One region of the Exiguobacterium sp. RIT341 genome, then DNA from elsewhere that is predicted to be linked to it. Evidence: predicted binding sites of a transcription regulator. Region 1 holds the regulator's gene; the other holds the start of a gene.
The links. The regulator Rex, encoded in region 1, represses fermentation and respiration genes when NADH is low (regulators of the CRP and FNR family bind a similar motif). The targets are predictions, from matches to a motif close to TTGTGAAATATTTCACAA.
Positions count from the first base shown of each region.

Region 1 (16,555 bases):
ACTGTTTCTTAATAGCCATAAATCCAGAGTCCAATCGTGGGACTCTAAGCTCTTTCAAATCTTGCTAAGTAAAATTGTACGATACAGACTGCAACAATACCAATGACGAGTAACTACCCTAATACATTTTCGCAAACGAAAAAGAAGGACTGATGATTCAGTCCTTCCCCATACTTACGACAATCACGCACTGCGGATGTCGTCTTTCTTATTTTCTGTCGACATGAACGTATCGAGTTGGTCTTCATCAAGAACACCTTCCCACTTCGCGATGACGAGTGAAGCGAGCGTGTTTCCTGTAACGTTGACGACGGAACGCATCATATCCATGATTCGGTCAATCCCCGCGATGAAGGCAAGTCCTTCCGCCGGGATACCGACCGTACCGAGTGTTGCGAGCAATACGACGAACGAAACGCCTGGAACGGCAGCCATTCCTTTTGATGTCAGCATCAAGACGAAGACAAGTGTGATCTGCGTCCCGATCGAGAGGTCGATCCCGTACATCTGTGCGATGAACAAGGCAGCAAGTGCTTGATAGAGTGCTGATCCATCGAGGTTAAACGAATAACCCGTCGGTACGACGAAGCTGACGATTGATTTCGGCACGCCCATCTTCTCGAGTTTTTCCATGATCCGTGGAAGAACCGTTTCTGAAGAGGCTGTCGAATACGTCAAGAGCAATTCATCCTTGAAGACGCGGACGAAGTCTGAGACCCGAACACCAACCCACTTCATGATGCCGCCGAAGACGATGATCATGAAGAGAAGCGCTGTGACATACAATGTCGCGATGAGCTTGAATAACGAACCAAGCGAGTCAATCCCGAACGTCGAGACCGTCACACCAATCAAGGCGAAGACACCGATTGGTGCGAACTTCATGACGATGTTGACGAGATTGAACATTGCTGCTGCGACACCTTCGAAGAAACGAATGACCGGTTGACCCTTCTCTCCTGCAAAACCGACACCGAGTCCGAATAAGACTGAGAAGAAAATAATAGCGAGCATATCACCGCGAACCATCGCATCGAGAATGTTCGTCGGTACGATATTGACGATTTTTTCGACGAGTCCTTCGTCTTTTGTCGTCTCTTCCGTTGCGACATATGATGAGATATCCGTTTTATCCAGTGTCGACATATTAATGCCAGCACCTGGTTCAATCAGATTGGCTGCAAATAGCCCCGTGAAGATGGCGATCATCGTCACGATCGTGAAGTAACCCAGTGTTTTGACGCCGAGACGTCCGAGACTCTTCGGACTACCGACCGATGAGACACCGAGGACGATCGTCGTAAAGACGATTGGGACGACGATCATTTTCATCATCCGGATAAAGATATCACCGATTGGCTTGAGCCACTCCGCGACATGGGGATTCCCATAAAATACACCACCGACTGTGATCCCGAGAATCAAGCCGATTAAAATCTGCCAGGCAAGGCCAATGGGCTTACGTTTCGTAGTTGTCATACGCTTCCTCCTTATACATCCGTCTTACTTGTATCCTACATGTAGTGGAACATAAATAGAATTTTGTCCTAAATACAGCACATTGTCAAATCCATCTGTTATAGTACAAAACCGAATTCTGTACGAAAAAACGTCCAAAATCCGCTTGTTTTCAAGCATTTTGGACGTTTTCATAATTTTTAAGATTGTTGATTAACGCGTTCCTCAATCAACGCACGATTGCGTTTTTTGAAGACCTCATTGTGTGACGACACCATCGCCACTTTTGGCGCTTCCGGCTCAATGAAGCGTTTCGCCCGGTTGACGGCGTTTGCCGCATCTTGGAACGCACCCGAGATCAAATGGACCTTCCCGTCGTGCGAAAGAATATCTCCTGCTGCATATAGTCCCGGTACACTCGATTCACTCGCGGCATTCCCGGCGATGTAGAAGTCATCGACCCGTGCAATATCGAGGTCACACGCGTCAAGTAGCGCCGCATTTTGTTCATACCCATGATTAATGATGACTTCATCAATTGGAATCTCGACGACCTCATCTGTTTGACAGTCGATCAATTCAACCGACGCGATCCGTTGGTGATCGGGACTGGCGATTAATTTGTGAATCGTCGTATTGAGGAGGCAGACCGCCGAACTTTTGACAAGTTGATCAACTTGCGCCTCGTGCCCTGAAAAACAATCTCGCCGATACGTGACGTAGACCTTTTTCGCGACCGGTTCGAGTTCGTTTGCCCAATCGATCGCTGAGTTCCCACCACCTGAGACGATGACGGTCTTTCCTTTAAAGCGTTCAATCGATTTAACCGTATAGTTCAAGTTTGACACTTCGAAACGTTCCGCGCCTTCGACTTTTAATTTTTGTGGATTGAGGATGCCACCGCCGACCGCGACGATGACCGTCTTCGAATAATGAATCTGCCCCGATTCCGCTTCTAAGACGAAGTTACCGAAGACGTCTTTTGCGATCGAGATGATCTTTTCATTCAATTGAACAGTCGGTTGAAATGTCAGTCCTTGTTCGACGAGTTGAGCCATGAGTTTTTCACCAGTGATCGGCGGCTGTCCACCGACGTCCCAGATCATCTTTTCCGGATAGACGTGCAGTTTTCCTCCGAGTTCTGCTTGATACTCGATCAATTTCGTCTTCATACCTCGAAGACCACTATAGAACGTCGAATATAACCCTGCTGGTCCTCCACCGATGATCGTTACGTCGAACAACTCCTGTTCCCTCATCTCACTCACTCCTCATCCTTGATTGTTATTGATTATCATTCTCACTCTCTCATGATAACGTGAACATCTCTTGAACACAAGAAAAAATGTTGACAGCGTTTTTATGAGACTGGTATGGTTAATGAGACGATAGTGATAATCATTATCATTGAAAAATGGAGAGAACAACGAAGGAGTCGTCGCGTATGGTACGTCTAGCAACAGAAGAAATCAATATCGGCTACGGTGATCGTCCCATCGTCAAAGACTTGTCCGTCCAAATTCCCGATCGTCAAATCACAACGATCATTGGCGCGAACGGATGCGGCAAATCAACTTTGCTGAAAGCGATGACACGGATCATTCCCCATCAATCGGGGCGGGCGTTGCTCGATGGTCTTGATATCGCGAAGGAAAGCACGAAGCTGCTTGCTCGGAAGATGGCTATCCTGCCACAAACTCCGGAAAGTGCAAGTGGTCTAACGGTCGCAGAGCTCGTCTCATACGGTCGTTTTCCTTATCAAAAAGGATTCGGACGCTTGACGAAACACGATTATGAAATCATCGATTGGGCACTCGAAGCAACGGATACGATGGCGTTCAAACATCGTCCGGTCGATGCGCTGTCTGGTGGTCAACGTCAACGGGTCTGGATTGCGATGGCACTCGCCCAAGAGACGGATATCATCTTTCTCGATGAACCGACGACTTATCTTGATCTCGCCCACCAACTCGAGGTGCTCGAACTGCTCGAACACCTCAACCGGACCGAAGGACGGACGATCGTCATGGTCCTGCATGACTTGAATCAAGCGGCACGCTTCGCCGACTATATCATCGCCATGAAAAACGGCGAAGTCGTCAAAGCCGGAACGTGTGAGGAAGTCATCGCAAAAGATGTCTTACAAGAAGTATTCCATATCGATGCTGAAATCGGACGCGATCCGCGGACGAACAAGCCGATGTGTATCACCTACAACTTAATCAAGGGAGATTAAATCATGAAGAAACTACTTGTACCGGTTCTACTCATTCTCACGCTCGTCATCGCAGCGTGTGGCAATACAGAGAAAAAAGACGACGCAGCATCTGGTTCGAAAAACGAAACGATCACATATAAATCAGAAAATGGAAACATTAAAGTTCCAGCTCATCCAAAACGAGTCGTGGTCCTCGCTGGTTTTGCCGGCAACGTCATGGCACTCGGCGTTCCTGTCGTTGGTGTTGATTCGTGGTCAAAAGCGAATCCGAAGTTCGATAAACTAAAAGATGTCACGGAAGTTTCGGAAGAGAACGTTGAAAAAATCATCGAACTCGATCCTGACTTGATCATCGGCTACTCGACAACGAAAAACCTCGACAAAATCAAAAAAATCGCTCCGACGGTCACGTACACATACGGAAAAGTCGACTACTTGACGCAACATATCGAAATCGGTAAATTGCTCAACAAAGAACAGGAAGCACGCGATTGGGTCAAAGACTTCAAAACACGTGCCGCTGCTGCCGGTAAAGACATCAAAGCAAAAATCGGTGAAGATGCTACTGTTTCTGTCATCGAAAGTTTCGATAAACAACTCTACGTCTTCGGCAACAACTGGGGTCGTGGAACAGAGATTCTCTATCAAGAAATGAAATTAAAAATGCCGGATAAAGTCACGAAGATGGCATTAAAAGATGGTTACTATGCGTTGTCACCAGAAGTCCTCCCTGAATATGCAGGCGACTACCTCGTCTTCAGCAAGAGCGCAGAAGCGGACAACTCATTCACGAAAACGGATACGTTTAAAAACATTCCAGCCGTCAAAAACGATCATGTCTTCGAAGTCGATTCGAAGGAGTTCTACTTCAATGATCCTCTCACACTCGAACGTCAACTCGAGTTCTTCAAGAAAAGTTTCCTTGGTGCATAATAAATAAGGGAGGGAACCTGCGGGATCCCTTCCTTTTTTGCGGCTCACTCCCTGAATCAGAAATGGAGGCGACATTCATGTCAGCTGGTCGAATTCCGTTCGGCATAAAAATCACACTCGGTCTTGTCCTCTTTTTCGGGATGTTCTGGATCGCGATGACGTTCGGCGCTGCCGATACGACGATCCGCGAAGTCTGGAACGCCTTGACGTTCGGACCGTTGAATGAAAAAGCAAAAATTGTCCAGGAAATCCGCCTGCCACGGGAATTAGCAGCAATCCTCGTCGGAGCGGCACTCGGTGTCTCTGGTGCCATCATGCAGGCGATGACACGCAATCCCCTCGCCGATCCTGGTCTGCTCGGTCTGACGGCGGGTGCGAACGCAGCACTTGCACTCGTCATCGTCCTGTTCCCGAAAATTGAGTACTTCGGTATCATGATTGCTTGTTTCTTCGGAGCAGCACTTGGGGCAGCACTTGTCTTTGGAATCGGTGCTTCGAAAAAAGGTGGTTTTTCGCCACTCCGGATCGTCCTTGCCGGTTCTGCAATCTCAGCCTTTCTGTATGCGATTGCGGAAGGCATCGGCATCTACTTCAAGATCGCTCAAGATGTCTCACAATGGACGTCCGGTGGACTCGTCGGGTCGACATGGGGACAACTGCAAGTCATCACTCCGGTCATCGCGATCGGGATTGTGATTGCCTTCATCTTCTCCCGACAATTGACGATTCTCAGTCTATCGGAAGAAGTCGCGCTCGGACTCGGGCAGAACATCCAGCGGATCAAAGCAGTACTTTATGTTGTCGTCATTCTGCTTGCAGGTGCTGCTGTTGCACTCGTCGGTAACATGGCGTTCATCGGGCTGATGATTCCACATATCGTCCGCGCGATCGTCGGGACGGACTATCGGTTCATCCTGCCAATGACCGCGATCTTTGGTGCGACGTTCATGTTACTTGCCGATACGATCGGTCGGACATTGTATGCTCCCTACGAGACTCCGGTCATCGCGATCGTCTCAATGCTCGGACTACCATTCTTCCTCTTGATCGTTCGGAAAGGAGGGCGTGCTTTCTCATGATGGAATCTCGTTTACGTCGTCGCCAGCAACTGACGTTTTGGACGTTACTGGCACTATTGATCGCAACACTCGTCGTCAGCATCGGTCTCGGACCTGCTTCCCTATCCTATGATCGTTTGTTGCCGACGTTACTTGGAAACGGCTCGTTCAAAGAGGAGTTCGTCCTCTATTCGCTCCGCTTACCACGACTGCTCATCACCGTCATGGCAGGAATGGCACTCGCTTTATCCGGTTCGATCCTCCAAGGGATCACGCGCAATGAACTCGCTGATCCTGGTATCATCGGCATCAATACCGGAGCTGGTGTCGCCGTCGCCTTGTTTTTCCTGTACTTCCCGGTCGATGTCGGATCATTCATTTATCTGTTACCGATCGCTGCCTTTCTCGGTGCACTCGTGACCGCGATGGCGATTTATCTATTCTCATACGATCGTGTGCAAGGACTGCAACCGATTCGCTTGATTTTGACTGGTGTTGGCTTCTCGATGGCGCTTTCCGGAATCATGGTCATTCTGATTTCGTCGACGCGTCGTGAAAAGGTCGACTTCATCGCTAAGTGGCTCGCTGGTAACATCTGGGGGACGGACTGGATCTTCGTCTACTCACTGTTACCGTGGTTACTCGTCTTGATTCCGCTGACGTTCTATAAGGCGAATAAACTCAATCTCCTTGCCTTGAATGAACCGGTCGCAATCGGTGTCGGCGTCGCGCTTGAAAAAGAACGGATCCAACTCTTGTTGACAGCCGTCGCACTTGCCGCTGCTGCCGTCTCTGTCACCGGTGGGATTTCCTTCATCGGTCTGATGGCGCCACATATCGCCCGCGCGCTCGTTGGACCACGGCATCAGTTCTTCTTGCCGATTGCCCTCTTGCTCGGCGGATGGTTGCTTGCGTTCGCTGATACGATCGGACGCAACATTGCGGGACCGGACGGCGTGCCAGCTGGAATCGTCGTCGCCTTGATCGGAGCACCTTATTTTATCTATCTCTTGTTGAAGAAATAATCAAAAATCCGCATCAAACAGCGTCTTTCGCTGATTGATGCGGATTTTTTGCTTTATCGTTTCCACCACGCACGTTCGATTTCCCCCATCGAGACGTAGGCTGGATCGATTTGTTTGGCTAACCGATTCATTCGAGTGACACCAAGACTAAACCCACCAATCCAAAAGAGGAAGACGACGAATAAATAACCAGGAGCACTTGGAATCGACAGCATGACGACGGCGATCAGCCATGCAACGACATACCCGATGATTGTCAGACGAGCGACCTTTTGAACGGTTTGTTGATACATAGTTGGTGTTAAATATGACTTCATGAGCCGTAGACGGACAATTTCTCGAGAGACTGCTGTCGCGCAAAGACAAAAGAGCATGATCTGAAGAAAGACGGATGTAATTGTCGGCATAAACCAAGCAGGTAACGCAAAAATCAATCCAGGGACCAAAAAGAAATAGGCGACGGAACGCACAGGACGTACCAATAGGTTCAGACGTGCTTGTCGCTCGAATAGGTGTTCCATTGCGATGTTCCTTTCTGTCTGACGAAGCGGGCAACTTCAACGTCACTGATATAATCTGGATCACGCTTTCCGTCACGTCGGATGATCCATTCGCTGATGAAGTAGAGCGGTGTTAAGATCGCAAATATCGCAACAAACATCTGCCAGAATGGTCTATCGATCGTCTGAATGATGACGACCGTCAAGACGGCGTACAACAGAACATGACTACCGATACGGAGTAGAAATTGCCGGCGAACTTGTGCGTTTGAGAGATAGTCTTCTAAAATTTCTCGTTTTTTTAGTTGATAACGAAAATCGGAGGCGAGAAAAATGGCTGGAATCGCCAAAATCAGCATCGGGAGATCCTTCCATTCAATCAAGATACCGACTGTTATGAACAGAAACATGTTCCAATACCAGCGTGTACCGAGCCATTCGACGTCCCGGTACGCGAGGGCAAGTTTTTGTAGACGTTCTTCTCGATCCGTTTGCATGACATCGTCTCCTTTAGCAAGCTTGATGAATTTCTTTTTCCGTCACATACGTTGGATCGATCTTTCGTGAGACGAACTCTAGCGTTTTTCGGCAGATCCAGTAAAACGGAATGACGACGATGATCAGACCGATTAAGAAAGACATGTTCGGGCGATCAGCTGCCCAGACAATCAGGGCGGCAAGCGCTCCGTATTGTAAGATGCCGATCAAGACATGCACCTGATAGAGACGTCTTGCTGATGCCTCTGATGAATATTTCGCGACAAGCGCGAACCGCTTGCGTTGTACGAGCATGTCATAGCCAAAATACAATAATGGGACGATCATCGCATAAACCGGCTTCTCCAGTGTGTTACTGAGTGCTAAAAATGCTGCAAGCATGACCCATATGCCGGTCTTTGTCTTTTGGTGCATCTCTTCGTATAACGTCGCTAATGCTTCCGTTTGTGTATGTACGTGTTCCATGATCTCCCACCTCTCTATACTGTCATATACTTACATTTTACTGTATCGGTTTCACCTGTAGTGCGATTTTTCAAAAAAAAGATGTCCTGTCGCTTCGGACAAGACATCTTTCATTAGAGACTATGCACTGACCTGGATGATCAGATAGATGACACTATAAGCAACGATCGCGAGCGGTATCAACGCGACACCGATCAGCCAGCCATTTTTGTCACGGATACCGAGATATAAAACGAGACACCCTACGATGAAGGCGATTAATGTCGTAAACGGATTCATGGTCGTTCCCCCTCTAATTGTTTCTGCTCTTAAATTTCCCCCTCCACTCGTCTCATAAACCCTTCAAGGCGCTTCGACACACAACGAAAAGCCAGACGGATTTCCGCCTGGCTTGTTCATTGTTAACTTATTTTTTCGTGATGACGACTGTTTTCGTAACGACGTGTCCACCCAGATCCTTCAGTTTCAAGTTGTACGTGTTTTTTCCTTTTTTGAGCGTCACTTTTTTCGTGATCGTCTTTTTGAAGGCTTTCATGACGTACGGTTCTTTGAACGTCCGGCGGTATTCCGCGCTACCATTGAAGTCGAAGCGTAATTCGCTGTAGTTATCGCGAAGTACGATCTTCATCTCAGCTGTTTTTGTTTTACTTGAGACGGTTTTTGGTGCTGTGACGCGAATCGTTGGTAATTCTGTGTCGATGATGACTTGACGGTTGAACGCCACACGATTTCCTTTTCCATCGTATGCTTCGACCTTGAATGACTTGACGCCATCTGTCGTGTACGTCACGTCATGGCTGAACGCATAGTTTTGTTGGGCTGCATCGAAACGCAGTTTAACAGTTTTTCCGTTGATCTTGAACGATTTGATACCTGACTCATCAGAGACATGACCCGCGATGTTGATGACTTTTGATGTTGCAAGACCAAGAGCGACCGGTGTATCGATTTGAACATTTGGTACGGCTTTATCAACGCCTGTCGTGTTGACGTCTTTTTTCACACTGTTTCCAGCATAGTCTTTGACGACGAAGGCAATCTTCGCGCGCTCCGGCAGATCCGTCAACGTGTACGCTTTTTCTGTTGCGGCAAGTGGTTGCTTTAAGACACTCTTGCCATTGACGAGGATATCGTATGACGCAACTCCTGTTCCTTGGTCGCCTGCTGTCCATGAAAGTGTTGATTTCGCAGCATCCCATTTCACAGTAGCTGCTGGTTTTTTCGTATCGACATAGACTGGGAAGAGATTCGTCTGCCATTTTGCGTTCGGATAATCGATCACCGATTTGACTTTGTAGTAGTAAAGACCATCTTTGACCGGTTTCCCGTTGATCGTTCCGTCCCAAGCAGCGCTTGTGACTGGTGTGTAGCCGTCCTCTGAACCGCTGTCGTAGTAGTTCTTGACGACGTCCGTTTGCATATCAAGCTTCTGAAGTGTTGTTTTATTCCGGTCAAGAATCGAATACTCGACTTTTTTCGCATTGCGAAGGAATGAGATGATCGGGAAAGCTTCATCTGCGCTACCGTCGTTGTTCGGTGAGAACGAGACTTTGTTCGCGACAACTTTTCCAGCGGCATTCGTACCAAGGAATTCGAAATCATCCTTCACTTCAGTCGCTAGACCTGTCAATCCATAGAACGTGTTGTTTTTATCGTACAATGGTGCATCTAAAATCGGAGCTTGATCCCATTTTCCTTTGAACCCAACATAAGGAACTGTCAGTTCTGGATTTTTGCTCTTCGTATCGATCAGACGGACGAATCCTTCGACGAAGTAGCCGTTTTTAAAGACTTGTTCAAGCGGAAGCTCGTTCGCCCAGTCAGTTGTGTTCTTCAAATCGACTGACACGCTGACTTTCGTTGAGCTCTTCGGATTAATCGAGACTGAACTCGCTTTCTTCGAGCCGACTGCAAATGAGATCGGGTATGTGCCTGTGTTGGCATCTACCGTACCGATCGTTCCTTTTTTGAAGATTCCATTTGCTTCAAGGAAGTTCGATCCTTTTGCACCGAGATCTGATTGAACCGTTCCCGCTAGCTTATACGTCACTTTTTCATTGCTGTAGTTTTTTAAATCAAGCGTGAATGTGAACTTCTCGCCGACTTCCTTCAAGGATGCCTTGCCTTCACCTGACTTTGTCTCTGTGATGACGACTGGTGTCTTCATCGCAGCACGAAGATCCATCAGTCCAGCTCCCTCACGACGTGGGGAGTAGAAGTTGCCTGTTTTCAATTGTGCGTTGTATTTTCCTTGATCGAGTTGCGGACGCGATGTATTCATCAAGATGTTTTTGGCGAGTTTAACGCGTGTTGCACCAGTGACTTTGAAGTCCTTCGCAATCCGTTGCATGACGAGTGCTGTTCCTCCAGCGACGTGTGGTGCTGCCATCGATGTACCGCTCATGACGCCATACTCGTTATCATTAAGCGTCGAATAGATTTTCCCACCTGGTGCCGTGATTTCCGGCTTGAAGTCAAGGCTTGGCGTGACACCCCATGACGTGAAGTCAGACATTTGTCCTGCGACCGGGTTATCGGTTGAGACCGCTTTTCCGTCAAATGTCACTGCGATTGCCTTGCCTTCTTTTGCTTTTGCTTCGAGATCATTCCCGTCCGCGATGCTAAGCGTCACGAGTGGAATCGTCGGATTGTTGAGCGCCATGCTGACGTAATCCCCGTGATCGACTTTACCACGGACGATGACACCTGCTGCGCCTTGCTTCTCAGCTTCTGCTTGAATCATGCTGTAGTTAAAATCACCTGTTCGCACGACGAAGACGACTTTCCCTTTGACGTCTTTACCTTCATAGTTCGAAGCTTGACCGTCACCGACATACACGACATCCTTCTTCTCTTTATCGAAGACGGCAATCGGATTCGGCGAATCTTGTTTTTGGTATGCCAAATAACCGACATCCTGACCGTCGATCGTCAGCGCCATGCCTTCAAGCGTCAATTTCGTATTTTCGAGTGACGCGACTTGGAGCGCCTGGCTCGTCAATCCTGGTGCACCAACGACACCGATATCCGGGTTTGCTGTATATGGATTACCCGCACCATGACCTGCAAACGCCGAGTTACCAGCAGAGATCGCACACAAGATACCGTTGTTCATCGCGTTGACGATCGCGCGTTGCTCCGGATCATCTGCGTTGACGAACGATGCCGTCGAACCGAGACTCATGTTGATGACGTCCGCTCCAAGTGCGATGGCATCATCGATTGCTTTGATGTAGATATCACTAAATGTCGATGGCATCCCTGGATCGTTACCGAAGACCTTCATCGCAAGGAGCTGTGTTTCTGGAGCGACCCCTTTAATGCCGCCGTTCGCTTCATCCCCGTTTGCTCCGACCGTACCTGCGACGTGCATCCCGTGCATCGATGCCCCCGCACCTAAGTCACGGATTTCGCTGTCGTGATCGGCATAGTTATAGCCGTACGGTACTTTTTCCGTGAAGTACTTTCCTTTTAAGCCTTTTGTTTCTTTCGTACTCTCGACCTTCGAAGAGGTTAAATCCACCTTTGTCTCTGGACTCAAGACCATGTCCTTGTGCGATGGATCAATCCCCGTATCGATGACCGCGACGACGGTTCCTTCCCCTTTAAAGCCATAGTCCTGCCACGTTTCCTTCGCATTGACCATGTCCTTGCTGTACAGCATGTCTGGCTTGGCACCTTTATCGACGGTTGGGCGCGCATATTCGTGCGCGATATGTACACTTTTGACTCCGTCGAGTTGTTTGATATCTTCGATGTCACCGAACTTCACTTCACCACTGAATCCATTGATGACGGTTGTGAAGCTTTCTTTATATGTAACAGGAATCGCCTTTTTAGCGATAGCTGACTTGACTGATTTTTGGACGCTGACGAGTCGATCCTTGATCGATTCCTTTTCGGCATTACTCAATGTGCTATACCGCTTGTTTTGAGCTTGGGCGATTTGAATCGCCGGTTTTTGTTCCATCTCGATGACGACTCGAACTTTATCCGATTGTTTGTAGTTCTTTTCTTGCCCCGATTTCTTCAGTGAGAGCGCCTGCGGTTTTTGACCCGTCGCTTTATCTTGCGAGGACAGTGCACCTTGCGCACTGACTAGATTGGAAGACGTCATTAAGACGGCTGCCATAAGTGCAATCTTCTTCTTCATGCGTTCGTTTCCCCTTTTCTGTAAAACCATAGTAGTAATACTAATAAAACAGTTTAAAGAAAATTCTGTATTTTTAGTTTAATGAAGTTAATGGAAATAAACAATTTATATTTGTCTATTTTTTAAATTTATTTCTTTTTGGTGACATTTTATATTTGGAAGGAATTTAACTGGGAACATAAAAAAAAACTCCTCGAGCACTCGAGGAGTTGAACGTATGAACTTGGTGGAGACTATCGGGATCGAACCGACGACCTTTTGGCTGCCAGCCAAACGCTCTCCCAGCTGAGCTAAGCCCCCATGAATTATCTTTAGTATACGCACCGCTAACTGCTTTATCAATATAAACATAACGCTTTCATAAAAAAGAATTCCTCCCGAAATTGCTGGAAGGAATTCACGATTCATTTATTCAATTCACGCATCAAATCCGCCTGTCGTTCAAGCTCTGCCTGTTGCTCGAGGATCAAGACCTTTTTATAAGTCCGCGCAGAAATCAAGATACTGATTTCATAGAGAACGAACAACGGCACTGAGATCATCAAGTGTGACGTCACGTCCGGCGGTGCGATCAATGCCGCAACGACGAACAGCGCGAAATACGCATATTTCCGATTCTTTCGCATGAAATATGGCGTCACAAGACCAAGACGTGTCAGGAACATCGTCACGACCGGCAATTGGAAGAGAAGACCAAACGGCATCGTCAACCGGATCAAGAAACTGAAGTAGTTTTCGACCCCGATGACTTGCTCGATCCCCAATTCTTTCCCGAGATCCGTTGAGACTTCGAGCAAGAAAGGAAGCAACCAGAAATACGAGAAGGCTACACCAGCCAAAAATAGAAAGAAGATGACTGGAATATATGTCAGTGTTGCTTTTTGTTCCTTTTCATAAAGCCCTGGTCGGACGAATGCCCACAGTTGATACATCCAGAACGGTGACGCTAAAATCAGCGCGATGATGAACGCAAGATTCAAATACAACATTAAAGGATCGGCGACGTTGAAGGCATTTAATCCGATACCGAGCTCTTTTAAGTCCGCTTGCAGAAAACGGACGAGCGGTCGGACGAGCGGAAATGCGACAGCGAACAGGACGACGACGATGAGGAGCGACCAGACAATCCGCTTACGCAGTTCGTCTAGGTGCGACGTCATGCTTTGTTCTTGATCAACCGTCATGATTCAATCACTTCTCTTTCGGTTCGTCCTTTTTATCGTCGTCCATGATGCCGTTCGTGGCATTCTTGAACTCTTTCAATGTTTGACCGGCAGCACGACCGAATTCCGGTAACTTCTTCGGTCCAAAGATGATCAACGCGACGACAGCAATTAATCCGATACTCGCAGGTCCGATACCTAACGTGAGCGGGATAAGGTTTTCCATTATGATTTCACTCCTTCAGCTGATTGCGAATAATGCTTCATGAAATAAACTAACGACTGCAACTCGATCGATAAATCGATGTGATGAACCCGAACGCTCGCTGGCACGTTCAACCGTGCAGGCGTGAAGTTCAGAATGCCTGTCACACCATACTCGACTAACTCATCCGCTACTGACTGTGCGAACTGGGATGGAACCGTCAAGATGGCGACATCGACCTGATTCGCTTCGATTTGTTCTTTCATGTCCGAAACATGATAGATTGGAACGTCATGCGTCGTTGTTCCGACCTTCTCTTCGTCCGCATCAAACGCAACGACTATCCGAGTACTATTATTCTTTAAAAAGTTATAATTTGCAAACGCTGTTCCGAGATGACCGACCCCGATCAAGGCGACATTCGTCACCTCATCTTGATTCAAGGTTTTCCGGAAAAACGTTAAGAGATGTTGAACGTTATATCCATACCCCTTCTTCCCTAGTGCCCCAAAGTAGGAAAAGTCGCGACGAATCGTTGCTGAATCAACCTTCACCGCCTCGCTTAACTCAGCAGAAGAGACGCGGAGCTTACCTGAATTGTATAAACTTTGGATGAAACGATAATATAGCGGCAACCGTTTTGCTGTCGCTTGTGGAATTTTTGTGTCTGGTCCATTCATCCTGCAGTTCCCCCTTCGGCCACATCCATCGTGGCACCCAAATCTTTGCAAAAAGCTTTCTACTCTCCTTGATTGTAAACCACTTCACATAGAGTCACAAATAATATATTCCGCAGGACCTCGCGCTTTTGTTCGTGATAGACTAAAGGGTGGAAGGATGGATGGAAATGATACTCTTACAAGTCAACCAACTCTCGAAATCATTCGGCGTCGAGCCGATTTTAGAAAATATCAAATTGGAAGTACAAGAGCGCGACCGGATTGCGCTCGTCGGTCGCAATGGTGCCGGTAAATCAACCTTGCTCAAAATCATCGCTGGTGAACTCAGTCATGACTCGGGCGATATCATGAAAGGTAAAGATGTCAAAATCGGCTATCTCGCGCAAGACAGTGGTCTCGAATCGAATGAGACGATCTGGAACGAGATGCTGACCGTCTTTGAACATCTGCAAGAACAAGAACGGACACTGCGCCGGATGGAAATCGAGATGGGCATGGAGCACATCTTGAACGACCCGGTCGCTTACGATCGACTTCTGAAGACGTACGATCAAGCGCAACATGACTTCTCTGAAGCAGGTGGTTATCAGTTTGAGGCGAATATTCGCTCCGTCCTGCACGGCATGCGCTTTTATCCAGACGATTACTCACGCCGGATCCAGACATTGTCCGGAGGTCAACGGACACGGCTCGCCTTAGCGAAGATGCTCCTGCAAGCACCAGAGCTTCTCATTCTCGATGAGCCGACAAACCACCTGGATATCGATACGCTTGCTTGGCTTGAAAGTTACCTCGGTGGTTATCGTGGTGCCGTTCTGATCGTCTCGCACGATCGGTACTTCCTCGATCAAGTCGTCAATGTCGTCTATGAGCTCTCTCGTAATGTCTGTCGTAAGTTCACGGGGAACTATACGAAGTACCTCGAGCAAAAAGCGGCATTGTACGATCAAGAAATGAAACAGTTCGAACAGCAGCAAGAAGAAATCGCAAAGATGCAGGACTTCATTCAACGAAACATCGCTCGGGCGACGACGACAAAGCGTGCTCAAAGCGTTCGAAAACGGCTCGAGAAGGTCGACCGGCTCGATCGACCAGATGGAGATGAACGCAGTACGGTCCTGTCCTTCCCAATCGAAAAACAGAGCGGGAATGACGTTCTTCAAGTCAATCAATTGGCAATCGGTTACGAAGAAGCTGTCTCAAAAGACATCACGTTCCGCTTGCAACGCGGTGAATCACTGGCACTCGTCGGACCGAACGGAATCGGGAAGTCGACGCTCTTAAAAGTCCTCGTCGGTCGTTTACGTCCTCTCTTCGGTGATTTCCGTTTCGGCACCGGCGTCTCGATCGGGTATTACGATCAAGAGCAAGCGGAACTCAATGACCGGAACCGTGTCATCGATGAGATTTGGAACGAATGGCCACTGATGCGCGAACAAGAAGTCCGTTCTGTGCTCGGACAATTCCTGTTCAGCGGCGACGATGTCTTCAAAATCGTTCATGAATTGTCTGGTGGCGAACGCGGACGTCTCGCGCTCGCAAAACTGAAACTCCGGAAGACTAACGTCCTCATCCTTGACGAGCCAACGAACCACTTGGATCTTGATTCGAAGATGGTCCTTGAGAACGCTCTCGTCGACTATGAAGGTACGCTACTCTTCGTCTCCCATGACCGCTACTTCATCGATCGGATCGCGACACGCGTCATCGAGATGAGTGAAGCTGGTGTGACAGAATACCTCGGCGATTATTCGTACTACACAGAGAAGAAGGCCGAACAAGAAGAAATCGCTCGCCTTGAAGCCGAAGAGGCAAAAGCGGCAAAAGTCACGGCATCGAAGACGATCGACAAAGAAGCACAGAAAGAAGAAAAAAAACGCCGTCAGCAAATCGAACAACTCGAACAAGATATTGAACGGCTCGAACAGCGTTCAGCGGAAATCGAACAGTTGCTTTGCGAACCGGAAGTCTTTAATGATATTCCAAAAGCGACAGCGTTATCTGCGGAACGGGACCAGATCGATGTCGATCTACTCGAATTGATGGAACGATGGGAGAACCAACACTGATGCGAACGAAAAGCTTTTTCATCAACCTGATTCAAGGACTGTTATCCGGTATTCTTTATTTCGTTCCGATGTATGCGGATTACGTGTCCGCCTTCATCCGCCCGGATGCCTTTAATGCTGCGCTTCCTTT
Region 1 is NZ_JFYW01000008.1:378,567-395,121, forward strand. Features, by position in the region: gene BW42_RS10825 (cation:dicarboxylate symporter family transporter) at 184-1,479, opposite strand; gene BW42_RS10830 (NAD(P)/FAD-dependent oxidoreductase) at 1,659-2,717, opposite strand; gene BW42_RS10835 (ABC transporter ATP-binding protein) at 2,903-3,694, shown strand; gene BW42_RS10840 (iron-hydroxamate ABC transporter substrate-binding protein) at 3,698-4,609, shown strand; gene BW42_RS10845 (iron ABC transporter permease) at 4,687-5,688, shown strand; gene BW42_RS10850 (iron ABC transporter permease) at 5,688-6,692, shown strand; gene BW42_RS10855 (hypothetical protein) at 6,746-7,213, opposite strand; gene BW42_RS10860 (hypothetical protein) at 7,180-7,689, opposite strand; gene BW42_RS10865 (hypothetical protein) at 7,703-8,155, opposite strand; gene BW42_RS16445 (hypothetical protein) at 8,276-8,434, opposite strand; gene BW42_RS10875 (S8 family serine peptidase) at 8,562-12,308, opposite strand; tRNA gene BW42_RS10880 (tRNA-Ala) at 12,533-12,608, opposite strand; gene tatC (twin-arginine translocase subunit TatC) at 12,713-13,492, opposite strand; gene BW42_RS10890 (twin-arginine translocase TatA/TatE family subunit) at 13,500-13,697, opposite strand; gene BW42_RS10895 (redox-sensing transcriptional repressor Rex) at 13,697-14,356, opposite strand; gene BW42_RS10900 (ABC-F family ATP-binding cassette domain-containing protein) at 14,524-16,425, shown strand; gene BW42_RS10905 (hypothetical protein) at 16,425-16,555, shown strand, end outside.

Region 2 (16,555 bases), on a different contig from region 1:
GATAAGTCCTCGAGAATCGTTTGTGTCGTTTGCGTCGTTTGTTTGGCAAGGCGCTTTGCTGCCGTTGGACTCTGACGCTCATAGACGACGAATACTCGTTCAATCTCGGACTCCCAGACATTATTGCGACGTAGTAAATCCTTGATTGCTCCTGGCGTGGTCGACGATTGATTTAGACTGTTTCGTAAATCATGAATTTTAGAAGTAGAAAAGTAATACTGTTCGAGATAACGACTATCTTCATACAATAAAAGACCACGCACCGCATTGGCACGATCTCGGTTATGTTCAACCAACTGGTCCACTTGATTGATTAACGGTATGTCATGATCCTTCATTTGCTCTGTTATCGTTGCAATCGTCCGATAACCGGATAGTGCGTAAATGATTGGGATAGAAGCGAATAAACTGATCAAAAGGATCAGCAGAATACGCTGACGCCAAAGTGAGTGCATGCAATCATTCCTTTAAATAAATAGACATGTCATAAGCTTAACTACTATCGCAAAAAAAGTGAAGCCTGTCCATTTTTTGAATAGGGAGAAGAAAGTAAAAAAATCAGTATTCCTAATAAAAAAGCAGGAAAGCTGGTGCAATACGAGAAGCTGTTTTAAAGTAAACGAAATAGAAAAAGCACAGCTAGGCTGCGCTTGAGTTTAAAACGAATACGAATGTTCCTTATAATTCCCAAAAACAGTATGGATTTCTGAGAACGTAACGAACGCGTTAGGTTCGACAGAAGAAACGATTTCTTGCAAACGGACGATTTCATTATTTTGAACGACGACATAGACCATTTTCTTCGTTCGGTTGGAGTATCCTCCCCGTGCATCAAGGATCGTCACACCACGACCAAGTTCTTTTGTGATGACTTCATTTATTTCATCCGCCTTTTCGCAAATAATGATACATTGCTTAGAAGCGGAATAAAAACTGTAAACCGTTTGAAGAGCTTTGGCGCGAACGAAGCTCATGATAAGAGCATACATAACGTGTTTCAAATCGAAGACCCACCATACCAAGATATAGATGACAAGATCTTGCATCAGAAATATGCGAGGAAGTGGCCAATTATGAAAACGAGCAAAGAAAAACTTTCCAAGAATATCGAGTCCACCAGTCGATGCGCCACCAAAGAAAATCAATGCCATTGCAAGACCAGAGACTAGACCGGCAAAGATGGAGGCAACAAGCGGATCATTCAACGACTCGGGAACGATCTGAGTCGGAATCCAGTCGATTAAAAAAGAAGAGGCAACGACAATGATGCCAGATAAGAACATGAATCGCTTTCGTAAGAAACGGAAACCTAAAAGGAAAAGGGGAATGTTTAAGAGCAATTGGGTTAATCCGATTGGAGTGTGGAAAAGCTCTTGAATGACAAGCGTGATCCCCATGATACCACCTGATCCGATATCATTTGGAGATAGTAGTAAGCTGATGTACAGGGAATACAGCAACGTACCTATGATTAAAAAACTGATTTTTTCAACTCTCTTTTTCTGTGGGTGTGTTGTAGTCATGGCATTATGATGAGTGACCTCATGCTCCTCCTTCTGTGAGTATCTGCCTGCAAGAGTACGCCCATATGCATAAAATTTCAACCCTTCTTATGAAAAAAGATGAAAAAGGGTAAGTTTTTTTAGGAAGGTGATGAAAATGAAGAAAACATTCTTGATTATAGGCTGTATTTGTTTAGGCGTATTGGTGGGGATTCGTCTTTTTCAACAACCAGACGAAGAAAACCAACGATCTATTTGGCATGATGGTGATCTCGTAGCGAGACAAGTCGGTGCTTCCATGATGAATACGGTAGCTGTTCGCCAATTAGCTGAACAACTCCCGTTTTCATCAGAATTAAAACAGGTAGATGTCGAAGGAGAGTCGTTACGGCTCGCTTATGACGTCACAGGCAAAGAACGGCGTGCTTGGATCGGGACCGATACTGGTACATTACAAATGAATCAGGATTTCTTGAACGCTCGCTTATCAAAAGTACTTATGCATCATACGCTCGTTTTATTTTCGACGATTCCTGACTTGACCAATCTTGAAATTCACTATACCGATCCCTATTCGAAAGCTGATTTTAAGATAGATCGTAGCGCGTTCGACATCTATACACCATCTGACATCGAACGCGCTACGTCATCGTCTGGACGTTTTAATCGTGTCGTCATCGATGGATATGTGCTTGATGCCTCCAGACGACAAACCTTTTTCGAGCGTTTCGCATCAGGATTTTCGATTCAAACTAATTAATTGTATAAAGCAAGAAAAGGCATTTTTCACAATCTCGACACAATGATATCGTTTACATCTCGTTCTTTTATGAAAACGATAAAACAGGTCGATTCAAGACTTGAACATCTCTTAAGATGGAAGTATCATAATAAATGAATAAACATTGTGAAGTGTTGAACAAAAGAAAGAGAGGTTTCTACAATGAACGAGGTAGAAGCATTAGAAGGATTACGGAATAAAGCAATCAAGTCGACACGTATGCTACAACTGCGTCCTCTCGAATACTTAGTTCGTGCCATGTTAGCGGGGATATTCATTGGATTTGCAATCATTTTTACCTTAAAAGCAATTAATGGGCTGTATATGGCAGAATCACCTGTCGCGACACTTGTCGGTGGATTGACGTTCGGAGTGGCACTCGTCTTGATCGTTTATGGCGGTGCAGAACTGTTTACAGGGAATACGATGTATTTCACGACGGCAACGATGCGCGGCTATACAACGAAGATGGATACGATGAAAGTCTGGTTGATTTGTCTGATCGGAAATGGTCTTGGAGGATTAGCATTCGCACTACTCTTCTCTCAAACAGGTATCTTACAGGAACTTGGAATGAACAATTGGTTGTTTGCTGTATCGGAAACAAAAATTCATCATTCGACGTGGGAAATCTTTACTCGGGCAATCTTCTGTAACTGGATGGTCTGTTTAGCAATTTTCATTCCGAAGAACATGAAGAATGAGTTAGCGCAAATCATGATGATGATGGTACTTGTCGCAGTCTTCTTCGCATCAGGATTTGATCATGTCATCGCAAATATGGCATTGTTCTCTATCGCATTAATCGTGCCACATCCGGATACGATTACGTTTGCAGGAGCCATGCACAATCTTTTACCGGCTTTAGCTGGGAATATCATCGGTGGAGCAGTCTTCATGGGAATGATTTATACGTGGTTGAATAAAGAAAAACTAGAAATAGATGAATCACGTCAATCTACGGCACCGGTTCATATCGCTTCTAAACAAAATGCATAATGAAAAAGCAGCTGTCGCGACAGCTGCTTTTTCATTCATTCCATATGTTGAAAGCGATCAACATCTGCGGCGAGTTCTTCGTAAATCGTCTCGACGATTTGTGCGTCATCAAAGAGTCCGAGGACGTTATCGTCCGGTAAGGCGTCAACAGGAGACGTAAAGTACAGAACTGCCGTTAGCAATAATTGTTCTTGCTCCGCATGCATCTCGAATTTTTTCTGATAGAGGGCACGAAGCATTTCGAGTAGTTGTTTTAATTGGAAATAAAGGACGAGTTCTGCCTCGCGTTCGATATCAGAACTTTCCGTAGACGCGATATCTTGTGTCAGATGTGCGAGTCCGATTTCTGCTCGAATCAACAATTCTTGTTGTGCTTTTTCATCACCGACGAGATCGAGTGCCTGTCGGTGAAAATACGTATAAGCTGATTTAAAATCTCCGGGTGTGAATTCCATGATGATGCCTCCTTCTCTTCTCTTTCTAGTTTCGCCTTATTTCTTGCAAAATTGCAACTATTTCGTGAAAATAAAGATACAAGAAAGGGGATTACATAATGCCGACACAAGCAGAATTACAACAGTACGCGTCTTTAGCAGTGCGTACCGGGATCAATCTACAGCCAGGACAACAACTTGAGGTGCGAGCGGGAATCGAGAACTTACCACTTGTTCGCGAAATCACACGTGTAGCATATGAAGTAGGTGCTACGCAAGTATATGTACAATGGTCAGATGATGAGATGACGAAAATCCGTTATTTTGATGCACCAGAAGACTCGTTTGATACATTCCCGGATTGGTTAAAAGCACGTTACGATCAGCTTGCAGAAGAAAAAACAGCATTCTTATCGGTCGTCAGCGAAGATCCAGATTTATTAAATGGTGTTGATTCAAGTCGAATCGCGCGTGCGAATAAAGCAGCTGGTATTGCTCTCGCCAATTGGCGAAAGTTCGTCATGAGTGACAATGTCAGCTGGTGTGTCGTAGCAGCACCTTCTGAAAGCTGGGCGAAGAAAGTATTCCCTGATGCAGAGGAACCGATTGAGGAACTGTGGGCAGCTATTTTGAAGGCAACACGTGCTGATCAAGCGGATCCGGTTGCTGCATGGGCGGATCATGATCATAATCTGCGTTCAAAAGCGAAATTCCTGACAGAGAAGAAATACAAAACATTGCATTATACAGCGCCAGGAACAGAGTTATCAATTGAATTACCAGAACGTCACGTTTGGTTAGGTGGCGGTGGTCCGAATGCAGATGGTGTTGATTTTATCGCGAATCTGCCGACTGAAGAAGTGTTCACATTACCGAAGAAGACAGGTGTTAACGGTCATGTCTCGAGTACGAAACCACTCAGCTACAGTGGTAACTTGATTGATGAATTTACTCTTTGGTTCGAGGACGGAAAAATCGTCAAAGCGGAAGCGAAACAGGGGCAAGAAGCATTGGATGATTTAATTTCACTCGATGAAGGTGCCCGGTATCTCGGAGAAGTCGCGCTCGTACCACATCGTTCTCCGATTTCTGATTCAGGTATTTTATTCTACAATACGTTGTTTGATGAGAATGCTTCGTGCCACTTAGCGATTGGTCGTGCGTACTCGACGTGTCTTGAAAATGGTCCCAGTCTTTCAGCGGAAGAACTAGAAGCACAAGGTGCGAACGACTCGATGACGCATGTCGACTTCATGATTGGATCCGCGGATCTATCAATTGAGGGAGAACTTGCAGACGGGACGCGTGAATCAGTCATGCGTGACGGAAACTGGTCGATCTAAACGAATAAAAAGGTGAGTCCGAATACTGGGCTCACCTTTTCTGATTAGATTATTATCATACTTCTTCCCCAATGATTTTTACTTCTGTCTCAAGTAAAATACCGAATTTTTCTTGGACGGTTTCTTGTACATGGCGAATGAGTGCAATGTAGTCAGATGCTGATGCGTTTTCGACGTTGACGATAAAACCGGCGTGTTTCTTTGATACTTCAGCACCACCGATGCGTGTTCCTTGGAGTTCACTATCTTGAATCAATTTACCCGCAAAATAGCCTTCTGGACGTTTGAAGACACTACCACAAGAAGGATATTCGAGAGGCTGCTTTGTTTCTCGTTTATGCGTTAGATCATCCATGACTTCCTTGATCAATGCTGGATCACCCTCCGTCAAAGCAAATCGTCCTTCGAGAATGATGTATTCTTTCTTTGAGAAACAACTCGTCCGGTATCCCAGTTCGAGTTCATCATGCGAAATGTTCAACAGATCCCCTTGTCGTGTCAAAACAGTGGCGCTATGAAGGCAATCTTTGACTTCTCCACCGTAGGCGCCCGCATTCATGATCAACGCGCCACCAATCGTTCCCGGAATCCCGCAAGCGAATTCAAGACCACTCAGTTGATGCGCATACGCAACACGAGACGCCTCGATGATTGCTGCGCCACTTTGAGCGACGAGTTCATGTCCTTCGACCGAAATGTCGGTTAACTTTTCAAACGAAAGAACGATACCGCGAATACCGCCATCACGTACGACGAGATTCGATCCGTTCCCGAGCAATGTCAAAGGGATGCCTCGTTCGTAAGCATATCTTACGACAAAAGCCGTTTCTTCATAAGACGTTGGGATGATGAAGAGATCAGCGATTCCTCCCATTTTTGTATACGTATGATATTTTAAAGGTTCATTGATCAGTACAGATTCTTTTGAAATGCCTTCATATAGCCCTGTCATTACTTGTTCAGTCATCATGGTCTCAGTCCTTTTCATAAATTCCTATCCAGCGCTTATGCGCTCAAAATATATTTTAACATTAATTGTGCAGTCGTTGTTCAACATACTGTTCCCAAAATACCGACTTATGCCGGGAATTGCAAGCACTAGAGAGTGAATGTCATCGATTAGTAATGAAAAACATCGCACAGGTAGAATAATAGGGAAGAGGAATGAAGGGAAAAGAACTCGGGAAAAGAAACATATAGAAGGAGGCGATGAGGATGGAAAGTGAACGATTATGGATGCGACCATTCGAAGAAGCGGATTTCAGCTTTTACAAGTCACTTGTTCAAAATGAGCAAGTCATGCGCTATATCAATGGTGGCGTTGCTCTGAGTGAAGATGAGGCACGAGAATGGTTCGATCGACAATTGGAACGATACTCGGATGAACGACAAACTGGTTTTTTGCTGTTATTCAAAAAAGAAACGAATGAACCAATCGGTTTCGCTGGATTATTGATGCAGGAAGTGGATGGAAAAGAAGAATTAGAAGTCGGTTATTGGCTCGAACCGAAGCACTGGAAAGTCGGTTATGGTCGTGAAGCAGCGAAACGTCTAATGATGGAAGCGTTTAATCGAGGGCATGATCGAATCATCTCGATCATTCATCCCGATAATCGTTCTTCTCAAAATGTCGCTCGCGCAAACGGTCTGAACTGGGAAAAAGATACGATTTTTAAAGACATTCCGGTCACAATCTATGCTGGACAATTATCACGACTTTGTCGTAACTAAAGAGGAGAGTTTTTATGTACGCATTCGCATTTGAGTCTTTTCATCACATGACACCCGATACGTTATATGCATTGTTGAAATTACGAATGGATATTTTCGTCGTTGAGCAGGAGTGTGCATATCCGGAACTAGATGATCAAGATCAACAAGCCACACACCTGATCGTACGTAACGAAAGCGGTCAAATCGTTGGATGTCTTCGGATATACAACCATCCGACAAAAGGATTAGCGATTGGCCGGGTTGCCGTTCATCGTACTCACCGATCAGTTGGATTGGCAAAACAAATGATGGAGAAAGCGATGGATTATTTGCAGGAAAAAGCTACGATCTACTTACAAGCGCAAGCGCACTTAGAAGGGTTTTACGGGTCATTTGGTTTCGAAACTGTATCCGAACCTTATTTAGAGGATGATATTCCACATGTAGATATGCAGTTTTACGCAAAGGATTCTAAAAAAGACTTCACGTCGTCGAAGGATAAACCGATGAATAAGTAGAATGAACTTTTCTCGGAGGTGGATCAGTCATGAAGAAAGTGCTGGTCATTTGCGCGCTTAGTTTAATCGGTATCCTCTCTTTAGGAGTCGGTATTTCGTATGCTCAATTGCAAGGGAATTACCGTGATTCTGAGCAAGAATTGATGACGATTTTAGAGCGACAACATGATTTATCGGCTTCCTCCTTTCTTGAAGTGCATGCCTCCTTTTCTTTACAGCATCGGCAAATCATACACGTCCGCCTTCGTGGCGAGCCTGCCATCACATACGAATTCATCCAACCAAAGGATGAAATCGAATATTATGGATCTGTCGGAACAAGTGTTGAAAAGACAGGGAAGCACGATGACGTCTTTCGAAATGCTCATCTAAAAGTCGGGGAAAAATAAAAAAATGGAGGATCTTCCGGAAACAACGGAAGATCCTCCATTTTTTGCTTTTAAGACGATCGGATATTGCGTACACTACGAAGAGATACTGGAATGAGGAGGTCGAGGGAATTATGTGGAAACCCTTTACGAAAAATCAATCAATTGCTCCGGCGTTGCAAGCCTTTCGGGAACTTGACGTTGAGATGTTTCGGACGCACGTTGCTCAACTGAACGATGCGGAACAACGTGCCTTACAATTCATTAAACGATCGCTAGAGCAGGATTCACCTGCTCATTTAGAACTAGCACTGGAGATGAAACAACCGTTCAGCGAAATCGATCGTCTGTTCCAAACGCTTGTCGCGTGTCAAAATCGTCAGCAGTTACTCGAGATGCTATTAGCGCACGGTCTTGACGTCAATCAAGTCTACACACTTGAGGGTCATCGCTCCATCGTCCGGCAGCCGCTTCACTTTCCTGTAGGTCTTTATGCGGCGCGTCATCCAGAGCTATGGACACTTGTCGCTACAAAATTGGATGTTACCTACACAATGCATCTTCAACGCAGTGATCAATTCATGGAGACGCATGAATTAAATCTGCTTGATCTCGTCTTATTACTTGATATCGAAGAAGAATTGACGATTCGAGTGCTGGATCAGCTGAGCGAATGCAAAGCGACCGTTGGGCTAGCAGAACGATTACAGCGCCCGACTTCACCGTTGTTGTTCAAAACAATTGAGGCAAATGCCTATCTTCCGACGTTCGTTTATGCGAAACATTACTTTCCATTCTATGCGTTGATTGGACGGCAAACGACGCTCTTTCCATCTTTATTAAAACGTGTGATGCAAGAGCCTGTTGCATCTGAAATCTGTAAGGATGCCTTGCTTGCTTTCCATAACCATCACCCTGGACTTGCTATGACAATGGGAGACGTCTATATCGAACAGTTATTCGGGATGGGTCTGGTGCTTCGTGACGTGGGGCACGTTGATTTTAGAAAAATGGATGCGGAGTATGTGTTACCTGAATACAGAGAGGTCGTCGATCGGTTAAACGATTAACGGGGGATGATCTGTACTAAATGTATGCCAATAAGAGGTTAACTGGATATCGCAAAACATCGTGGGACGATATAGTCGTAATACGTCTTGCTGTGTTGAAAGAAAAAAGACTTCAAACGTTTGAATGTTCGAACGTCGTAGTTTTTCCTGAAACGTATGGAGTATGCGACTTCCGTAGCCTTGACGTCTCAGCCCAGGTAGACAGGTGATTTCAAGAAGACGAATGTTCGGACCGAGTTTTTGAAATAAGAGTGTACCAACGATCAATTGCTTATCATAGACTAAATAAGGAACAGCTTTTCGTCTGATTAACTTTTCTAAATCAGCAACACTGTGAGGGAAGAAGTGGGTGGATCCTTTGAGGGCATCGTTACGAAGAGCCAGATACGTATCTTGATTGCGTTCATGAACAGCTTTCAAACGCAATGTGGCAGGTTGTCCGTCTGATAATCCGATCAAACGAAATTGTTCGGCATATAAACTGTAGCCAAGCTCTTTCCAAATCGAGGTTACAGAAAGGTCATGTGGTGGAGAAACTTGTACGTGAATTTGTCGACACCCTTGCCGAAGGGCATGTGTGTGTAATGAAATGGCGAGACGACGGAAGGCTTGAATATCATGAAAAGCTCCGTTCGTTAAACGAACGACATCATGTACGACATGATAGCCAAGTGTCGCCTGGATCTGACCAGACTCGACGTAAATCCATTGACACTCTTCAAGAGGCTGAAAAAATGAAACATCATACGGCTGTTGATGAGAATGTAGAAGTTGATGGACGTGTCGTCTTTGAACATGAGACAATTGACCGTAATACACGATAGGCAAATTAAATTCCTCCTTTAAGAAAGTGAAGATGGTTGCATCTCACTTTTATTTTACAGGAAATAAAAGGTATTTATATCTTTTGTTTCAAATAAAAAGTAGATGGATTCCTGAAGATAAGAAAGAATCGAGGCAAAAATATCATGAAGTATTTTTGGATCATCATTGGGTTATCAGGATTTCTAATCAGTGCGGATACATTGACAGTAGAAGCACGTGATTACGATGAACCGGGCGTGAGTAGTTCGACGACGTATGGTAATTATGGAACGGAAGACCATATCATCGTTGATCGAAAAGAACCAATTTATGAAGGATTCGATTCACCAAACGATATGGCATTTTTATTTGCCTGTATTGCTTTACTGGCAACGGTTGGACTTGGAATCGTTAATGCTTCTGATTGAGATGAATCTGCTCTGAGCCACGAGAATACAAAAAAGCAAGTGACGCTGTCCGTCACTTGCTTTTTTGTATAGTATGAGTGGTTAGGAAGAGAAGGATCCTTAAAAATGAATACGTTTTTTACGTCCGACGCGCTCTATACGATCATGCTCTTGTTCTAGTCCAGCGCGCTCGAGGAGGTCGAGATAATAACGAAAAGGAGTCGAACGATGCGAAAAGTAAGGAATATATTCTGTGAACAGCATTGTCTCCGCTCGTTCTAAGGCTCGTAGTGAAATCAGGGCATGCAACTCTGCAAAGCGAATTTCTTGATAAGTGGATAAAGCATCTGCATCGATTCGGACATGTGACTGTAGTTTTTTTGCATGCACGTTCAAGCAATTGATATAGGCTTCTTGGTGTTCTGCTGTCTCACAGTGGGCAAGTACGGCAAGTAAAAGATCACTGCGTTCGGTATCAACGTCCATTGGAACTTTCAAGGCAGTATAGAGCGCGCGTTCCATCCACTCGATGCCATGACTATCATTTTTATAATAACCGACTAATTCTTGAAAAAAATCGACTTGTGAGACTTTTAATAGTCGAAAAGGATCGTTACTTAAAAATAAAGGTTCTTCTCCGGCAGCTGACGAAAGAAGAAAGAAAAACTCCTCAAAGGCAATCTGGGTTCCATTTTTGCGATGTGCATAATGGCGTAAATGCTTCAGCAAACGTTTTGCGGTAATATACCAATTCTTTTGTTCGCGAAGCGGTACGATTGGGTTTGGCTCAAGGTACTGTAAGTCGTATGCCAATTGGATGAACCGATCTGTCTGTGCGATGGTTTGTTCGACGGTCGGTTGTTCCTGTTCTTTTTGCAAATCCTTATACTTCACGAACTGTGTCAACATGGCGTCAAACTCTTTCTCTTCGATGACTTGTCTCGGAAGTTGACGATAGATTTCGACGATGATATCGCGAAGGGTCGTATCGCCATACTGTTCCAATAAAAGACGTAGTTTCCGTATTCTCATGATCGACCTCCTTCGCCAAAAAAGCACAGTACAACACTATTCATTTCCCGCTTTTTTCATAAACCGAACCTCTTCATTTGCGCTTTTTAGTCAGAGACGACTATCTTAAATAAGAAGACTATTACAGAAGGGGACAATTACTCATGAATGAAACCATTCAACATTTACTCAACCACCGGTCAGTCCGGAAATTTAAACAACATCAATTAGACGAAAAGACAATCGAGACACTTGTTAAAGCAGCGCAGGCTGCATCGACATCTTCTTATCAGCAAGCCTATGCGATTATCGGTGTCGAAGATGAAGAATTGAAACGACAACTAGTCGACGTTGCAAGTGGTCAACAATACGTGGCAGAAAATAGTTATTTCTTTGTATTTTGTATGGATTACCACAAACACATGTTAGCAGCAGAACTAGCAGGGGGGGATGTAAGTCGGACGATCGAGACGACAGAAGCACTTGTTGTGGGGGCTGTTGATGCGGGGCTCGCTGCTCAAAATTTAGTCGTAGCTGCCGAGTCGCTCGGATATGGAACAGTCTATATCGGTTCACTGCGTAATGATGCCCGTCGTGTCAGCGAGCTCTTACAACTTCCTGATCACGTCGTACCATTATTCGGAGTCGCAGTTGGTCTTCCGGATCAGCAACCTGGTAAAAAACCCCGCCTTCCGATGGATGCGGTCTTCCACCGGAATACGTATACTGATGACGATACGATGCGTGACTTACTGGCACAATACGAAGAGTCGACGTCATCGTATTACGGAGAACGGACCGGTGGTCAACGGACAGAAGGGTGGGTCAAACAGATGGCTGCCTCGATGCACGAACCGAAACGGACGTATCTCCGCGAATTCTTGAAAGAGAAACAAATCGCAAAAGATTGATACGGAGGTATCTGAATGGCAGAACATCAACCACAGCGCTCCCGCTTGGAGCGACGACGCTTAGAACTAGAAGAGCAAGCAAAAGAAGAGGCATTTTCGTCGGAAGAGTCGATTGCTCATGAACCACTTAAGGGACAGCAGGGAACAGAAACGTACCATCGATATGTTGAAGAGCAACGACGGGACCCAAAAAGTACATCGCGTCGTTCTAAAAACAGCGTACTGAAACAGGTCGTACAGATGATCGGGAGCGCAGGCTCGCGATTGTTTTCTAATCAAGAACGCTCGAGACGTTCGAGAAAGACTGGGCGATCAGAGCAATCCGTGCAAAAAAAACCTGACGTATCTTCAAAAGAAGCCTATCCTAAAAAAATCAAGAAAAAACGTCGTTTTAAACGAAAGCTTCTTGGATTGTTTTTGCTGTTGCTCATCGCATTCGTTCTTTTTGCCTCACAACCCTTCACGTTTTTGTTGATCGGTAGTGACGCACGACCTGGAGAATCGTTACGCGGGTCACGTTCAGACTCCCTGTCGGTTATGCAATTCATTCCACTTTCTCGAACGATTCAGTTGACATCGATTCCTCGGGACACGTATACACCGATTTCCTGTGAGAATGGAAAGAAAGATAAAATCACACATGCTTTTGCCTTCGGTGGAGAAGAATGTACACAAGATGCCGTTTCTGGTCTACTCGATGAAGACATCGATGGAAAGATCGTCATCTCCTTCGATAGTTTCATCGGATTAGTTGATCAAATCGGCGGAATCGATCTTGTATCGACAGGAACGTTCTCCGAGCAGGATGCGAGTGGGAAAGCAAATCAGTATTCATTCCAGAAAGGAAAGGAATACCATATGGATGGTGCAATGGCACTTGCCTATTCGAGACACCGTAAAACGGACAATGACGGGGCACGCGCCAATCGTCAGTCGGAAGTCATCCAAGGCGTCGCGACGCACTTGTTGAAGCCAACTGGATGGTCGAAAATTCCGGCAGCGCACACGTATATGAAAGAAGAGATGAACCTCGATTTAAGTGTTCGTGAGATGGCAACAGCAGGTTTATCGATCGCCTTGATGTCAGAACGGAAACACTATGAAATTGAAGCCGTCAGTCAGCGATTGAATGGTATTTTCTATGACTTACCGAATGAGAAGGCACTGCAAGAACTACGTGATCGTCTCGATACGACGTTTTATGGTACCTTGAAGAACTAAAGGGGAGGGGTTTCCTTCCGGTCATTGCGGGTATAAATTGATGTACGTTGCTCCTTTGGTGGATCGTGTTAGGTCATCTCCGAAAGTAACGATTTTTGGACATGACATCATGACATTCCACGAAGGTGACTAACTTATCGAGGAGGGACCCCCCATATGAAAGTACTAGTTGTAGGTGCATCCGGTACGATTGGAGCGCGCGTCGTCAAATCGCTTGCCAAGGGTCATCAGGTCACGGTCATCGTTCGTCACGAACATCTGGTGGAACGATTCGAAAAACTCGGTGTCAAGGCACATTACGTCGATATTGAAACAGAACTCGAAAAAGTCATTGAACATGGAGTCGCAGGACAGGATGCAGTCATTTGTGCGGCGACCGCAGGAGTAGACGGCGAAGCAACGGAAATTGAACTGCTGGATCGGACAGTTGCCTTAAAAACGATCGATGCAGCTAAAAAAGCGCGTGTACGTCATTTCGTACTATTAAGTGCGTACGGTGCAGATCGACCTGAGCAATTTAAAAAGGATGTCTATCCGTTCTATGCTGCTAAGAATGCGGCTGAAGAGCAGATTGAACATAGCGGTTTGACGTATACGATCATTTGTCCCGTTGCCATCACGACTGGTGAAGGGCGCGGTTTGATTGAGGCAGATGAAGATTTGAAAGATACAAAGGATGCAACGATTTCGGAAACAGATGTCGCATCGATTCTCGTTGCTTCCGTTGATAATCGGTCAGTATTCAACCGACGTCTAGAAGTCAAGGAAGGGAAGACATCCTTGAATGAGGCCTTAGGCGGAACCGAGGCAGTCGGTAGCGTCAAAGATAACCGTCAAGTCAAAAAACAATTACCACGTTTTAACTAATCATTTAAAGAGCGTATCTAAATAAAATGAGGCGAACTCTTTTCTGTTTACAAAACAGAAGAGTTCGCTTTTTTGTTGATAAAAGAAGACGGTCGAAAAGAGGAAGTCTGCTACACTTAACGAAGAAGGAGGGGATTAGATGTGAAAAAAATGTTGATCTATCTGATCCTAGCGATCGCTATCATCGGCATTGCCTATCAAGGTTATCAAACATACGATGCGAAGCAAAAGAAAGTAGAACAACAACAAAAACAAGCATCACAAGGTGGTCTAGAGGTAGGGATGAAAGCCCCGAATCTATCCTTGCGTCAAGAAGGAAAAACAATCGATCTAGACGAAATTAATCATGATGTCTTTGTTATTAATTTTTGGGCGACGTGGTGTCCACCTTGCAAACAAGAAATTCCAGAACTAAATGCCTTTGCACGACATACGAATATACCTGTTTATGGCATCAACGTCACGACATCGGAGCGGCGTGTTTCAGATGTTGCCGATTTTCTGAAGCAGACACCTGTTGAATATTCTGTGTTGTATGATCGAACAGGAAATTCAGAAGACGCCTATCGTCTCGTAGCAATGCCCGCAACCTACGTATTAGATCGTAAAGGAACGATTCTTGCAAAACATGTCGGTCCTGTGACGGAACAGATGTTAAAAGAGATGGTGAAACGAACAGGAGGATGACAATGGAACTCCTATGCGACAACTGCTCCTTTCAACAAACATTTCAACTCGGTCAACTAGATGGGTGGCCGACGTTTCCTGCTGTCTTGACGCAAGGAGTTGAAGCGTTCATGACAGGTCTGCCGCTTTGGTTCGTACCGTCGATGCATGAACCGGTCTTACAGCGGACGTATGTGGACGACTGGAATCGTTTTCGTCTAATCCAATACTATCAGCTACATCAAGCAGAAGTAGCGGATGATTGGGTACCGTACCAATTAGACTTATATCATTGTCCAACATGTCACCAGTTTTCAAATCGATTTTGGTGTGCTTTATTTTTGCAATTGGATGTCGTACAGCCACAGTATGTGTGTCCAAACGATCAAACAATATTAGAACGAATCGAAATATCTGATGTCCATCAGTACCCTTGTCCGTCGTGTAGTCACCATTCCCTATATGTTCGTCGTTAAAGCGAAAAAGCCATTCGTTTCATGAAGGACTGATGAGAGAAATTTTTCTCTATAGTCGATGCATGATACCGAATGGCTTTTTATCGATCATCAGCCCATTTGCCGAAACGAAAACGTTTGAAAGGAAGAGGGTGATGAATTGCTGACATCTAACGTATAAGTCGTACCGTCAAAAATAATTGTATCGCCTAATCTTGCTTCAGGTGGTAAATAACGTCGTGGAATGAAGCTTGAACCATTTTCCCACAGTAGAACGGCATATTTACCATCAAGTCGCTCCAGCGTACCACGTTTGATCATATTAACTCCTCCCACAATTACATCGAAGTCGTTCCTCGATCGAACAGGAACGTACTCTCTCTCTATCATTCTCTGTAATTTTTATTCTTATGTTTGGTATATTCCCAGTTCGTTTCATCTTTACACATAATTCTTTAAAAAAACGTGATTCCAAGCCGTTTTCGTCGTAATTCGGACGTAATTAACTGGAAATAAAAGCGATAGTGGCAGAAAAAAAGATCCGATATGTCATATCGGACCTCTAATATGAAATAGACTTAAGAAGCGAGGGACTGTTTCGTTTCGACTTTAGTCGGACGAAGAAAAGCAAGTAAGAACGTAAACAATGGTGAAAGAAGTAAAAAGAATGCGAACGGGATGTATTCCGTTACCGGAACACCTAGTGTTGAAGCGAAGAATGCTCCGGAAACTCCCCACGGAATGAGTGGATTGACGAGTGTTCCTCCATCCTCTAGTGAACGAGAAAGGAAACGTGGATCAATCTGACGTTCTTCAAAAACCCGTTTAAATGCTTGTCCTGGCAATAAAATCGACAAGTACTGTTCTCCAGCCATCACGTTGACACCGATGGAAGATAAGGCAACAGCAGAGATGATACTTCCATCGCGTTTGAGTCGTGAAACGGTCCGTTCAATGATGACATCGATGACACCGATGCCGCGTAAAACACCACCGAAAGCGAGTGCGAGCATGACGAGGGAAACGGACCACATCATTGATTGCAAGCCACCCTTACTGATGATTGCTGCGACGGTTTTACTAGAAGATTCTAGTTTTAAACCGTTTTGAATGACGGCCATCCAATTTGAAACGTCCCAATTTCCTTGAACGAGACCTGTTAACAATAGACCACTTAAGACACCAGCTACAAGTGTCGGGATGACCGGCATCTTACGCAATGCTAGAACCATGACAAGTAAAGGAGAAAGTAGCGTCCATGGTGATAGATGGAACAAGCGGGCTAATTCCTCTTGTGTCGTTTGAACAGCAGGTGAATCGACCGTGCCACTGCTACGTCCAAAGATGAAGAACAAAATAAATGTGATCGTGATGGCAGGAATCGTCGTTCCCATCATGAAACGAATATGATCAAATACGGTAACGTTGACGATTCCCGGTGCAAAGTTCGTCGTATCTGACAAAGGTGACATCTTATCTCCAAAA
Region 2 is NZ_JFYW01000011.1:105,694-122,248, forward strand. Features, by position in the region: gene BW42_RS14155 (hypothetical protein) at 1-455, opposite strand, end outside; gene BW42_RS14160 (YitT family protein) at 657-1,523, opposite strand; gene BW42_RS14165 (hypothetical protein) at 1,660-2,262, shown strand; gene BW42_RS14170 (formate/nitrite transporter family protein) at 2,446-3,282, shown strand; gene BW42_RS14175 (YkvA family protein) at 3,318-3,737, opposite strand; gene BW42_RS14180 (aminopeptidase) at 3,836-5,059, shown strand; gene murB (UDP-N-acetylmuramate dehydrogenase) at 5,115-6,029, opposite strand; gene BW42_RS14190 (GNAT family N-acetyltransferase) at 6,275-6,790, shown strand; gene BW42_RS14195 (GNAT family N-acetyltransferase) at 6,805-7,290, shown strand; gene BW42_RS14200 (hypothetical protein) at 7,320-7,679, shown strand; gene BW42_RS14205 (hypothetical protein) at 7,793-8,728, shown strand; gene BW42_RS14210 (GNAT family N-acetyltransferase) at 8,717-9,547, opposite strand; gene BW42_RS14215 (hypothetical protein) at 9,697-9,960, shown strand; gene BW42_RS14220 (hypothetical protein) at 10,060-10,971, opposite strand; gene nfsA (oxygen-insensitive NADPH nitroreductase) at 11,115-11,861, shown strand; gene BW42_RS14230 (LCP family protein) at 11,877-13,082, shown strand; gene BW42_RS14235 (NAD(P)H-binding protein) at 13,239-13,949, shown strand; gene BW42_RS14240 (TlpA disulfide reductase family protein) at 14,100-14,636, shown strand; gene BW42_RS14245 (hypothetical protein) at 14,639-15,091, shown strand; gene BW42_RS14250 (DUF3006 domain-containing protein) at 15,182-15,391, opposite strand; gene nhaC (Na+/H+ antiporter NhaC) at 15,649-16,555, opposite strand, start outside.
Region 2: a site for Rex is predicted at 2,408-2,425, ahead of BW42_RS14170 (formate/nitrite transporter family protein). Genes of this name have one in related genera too.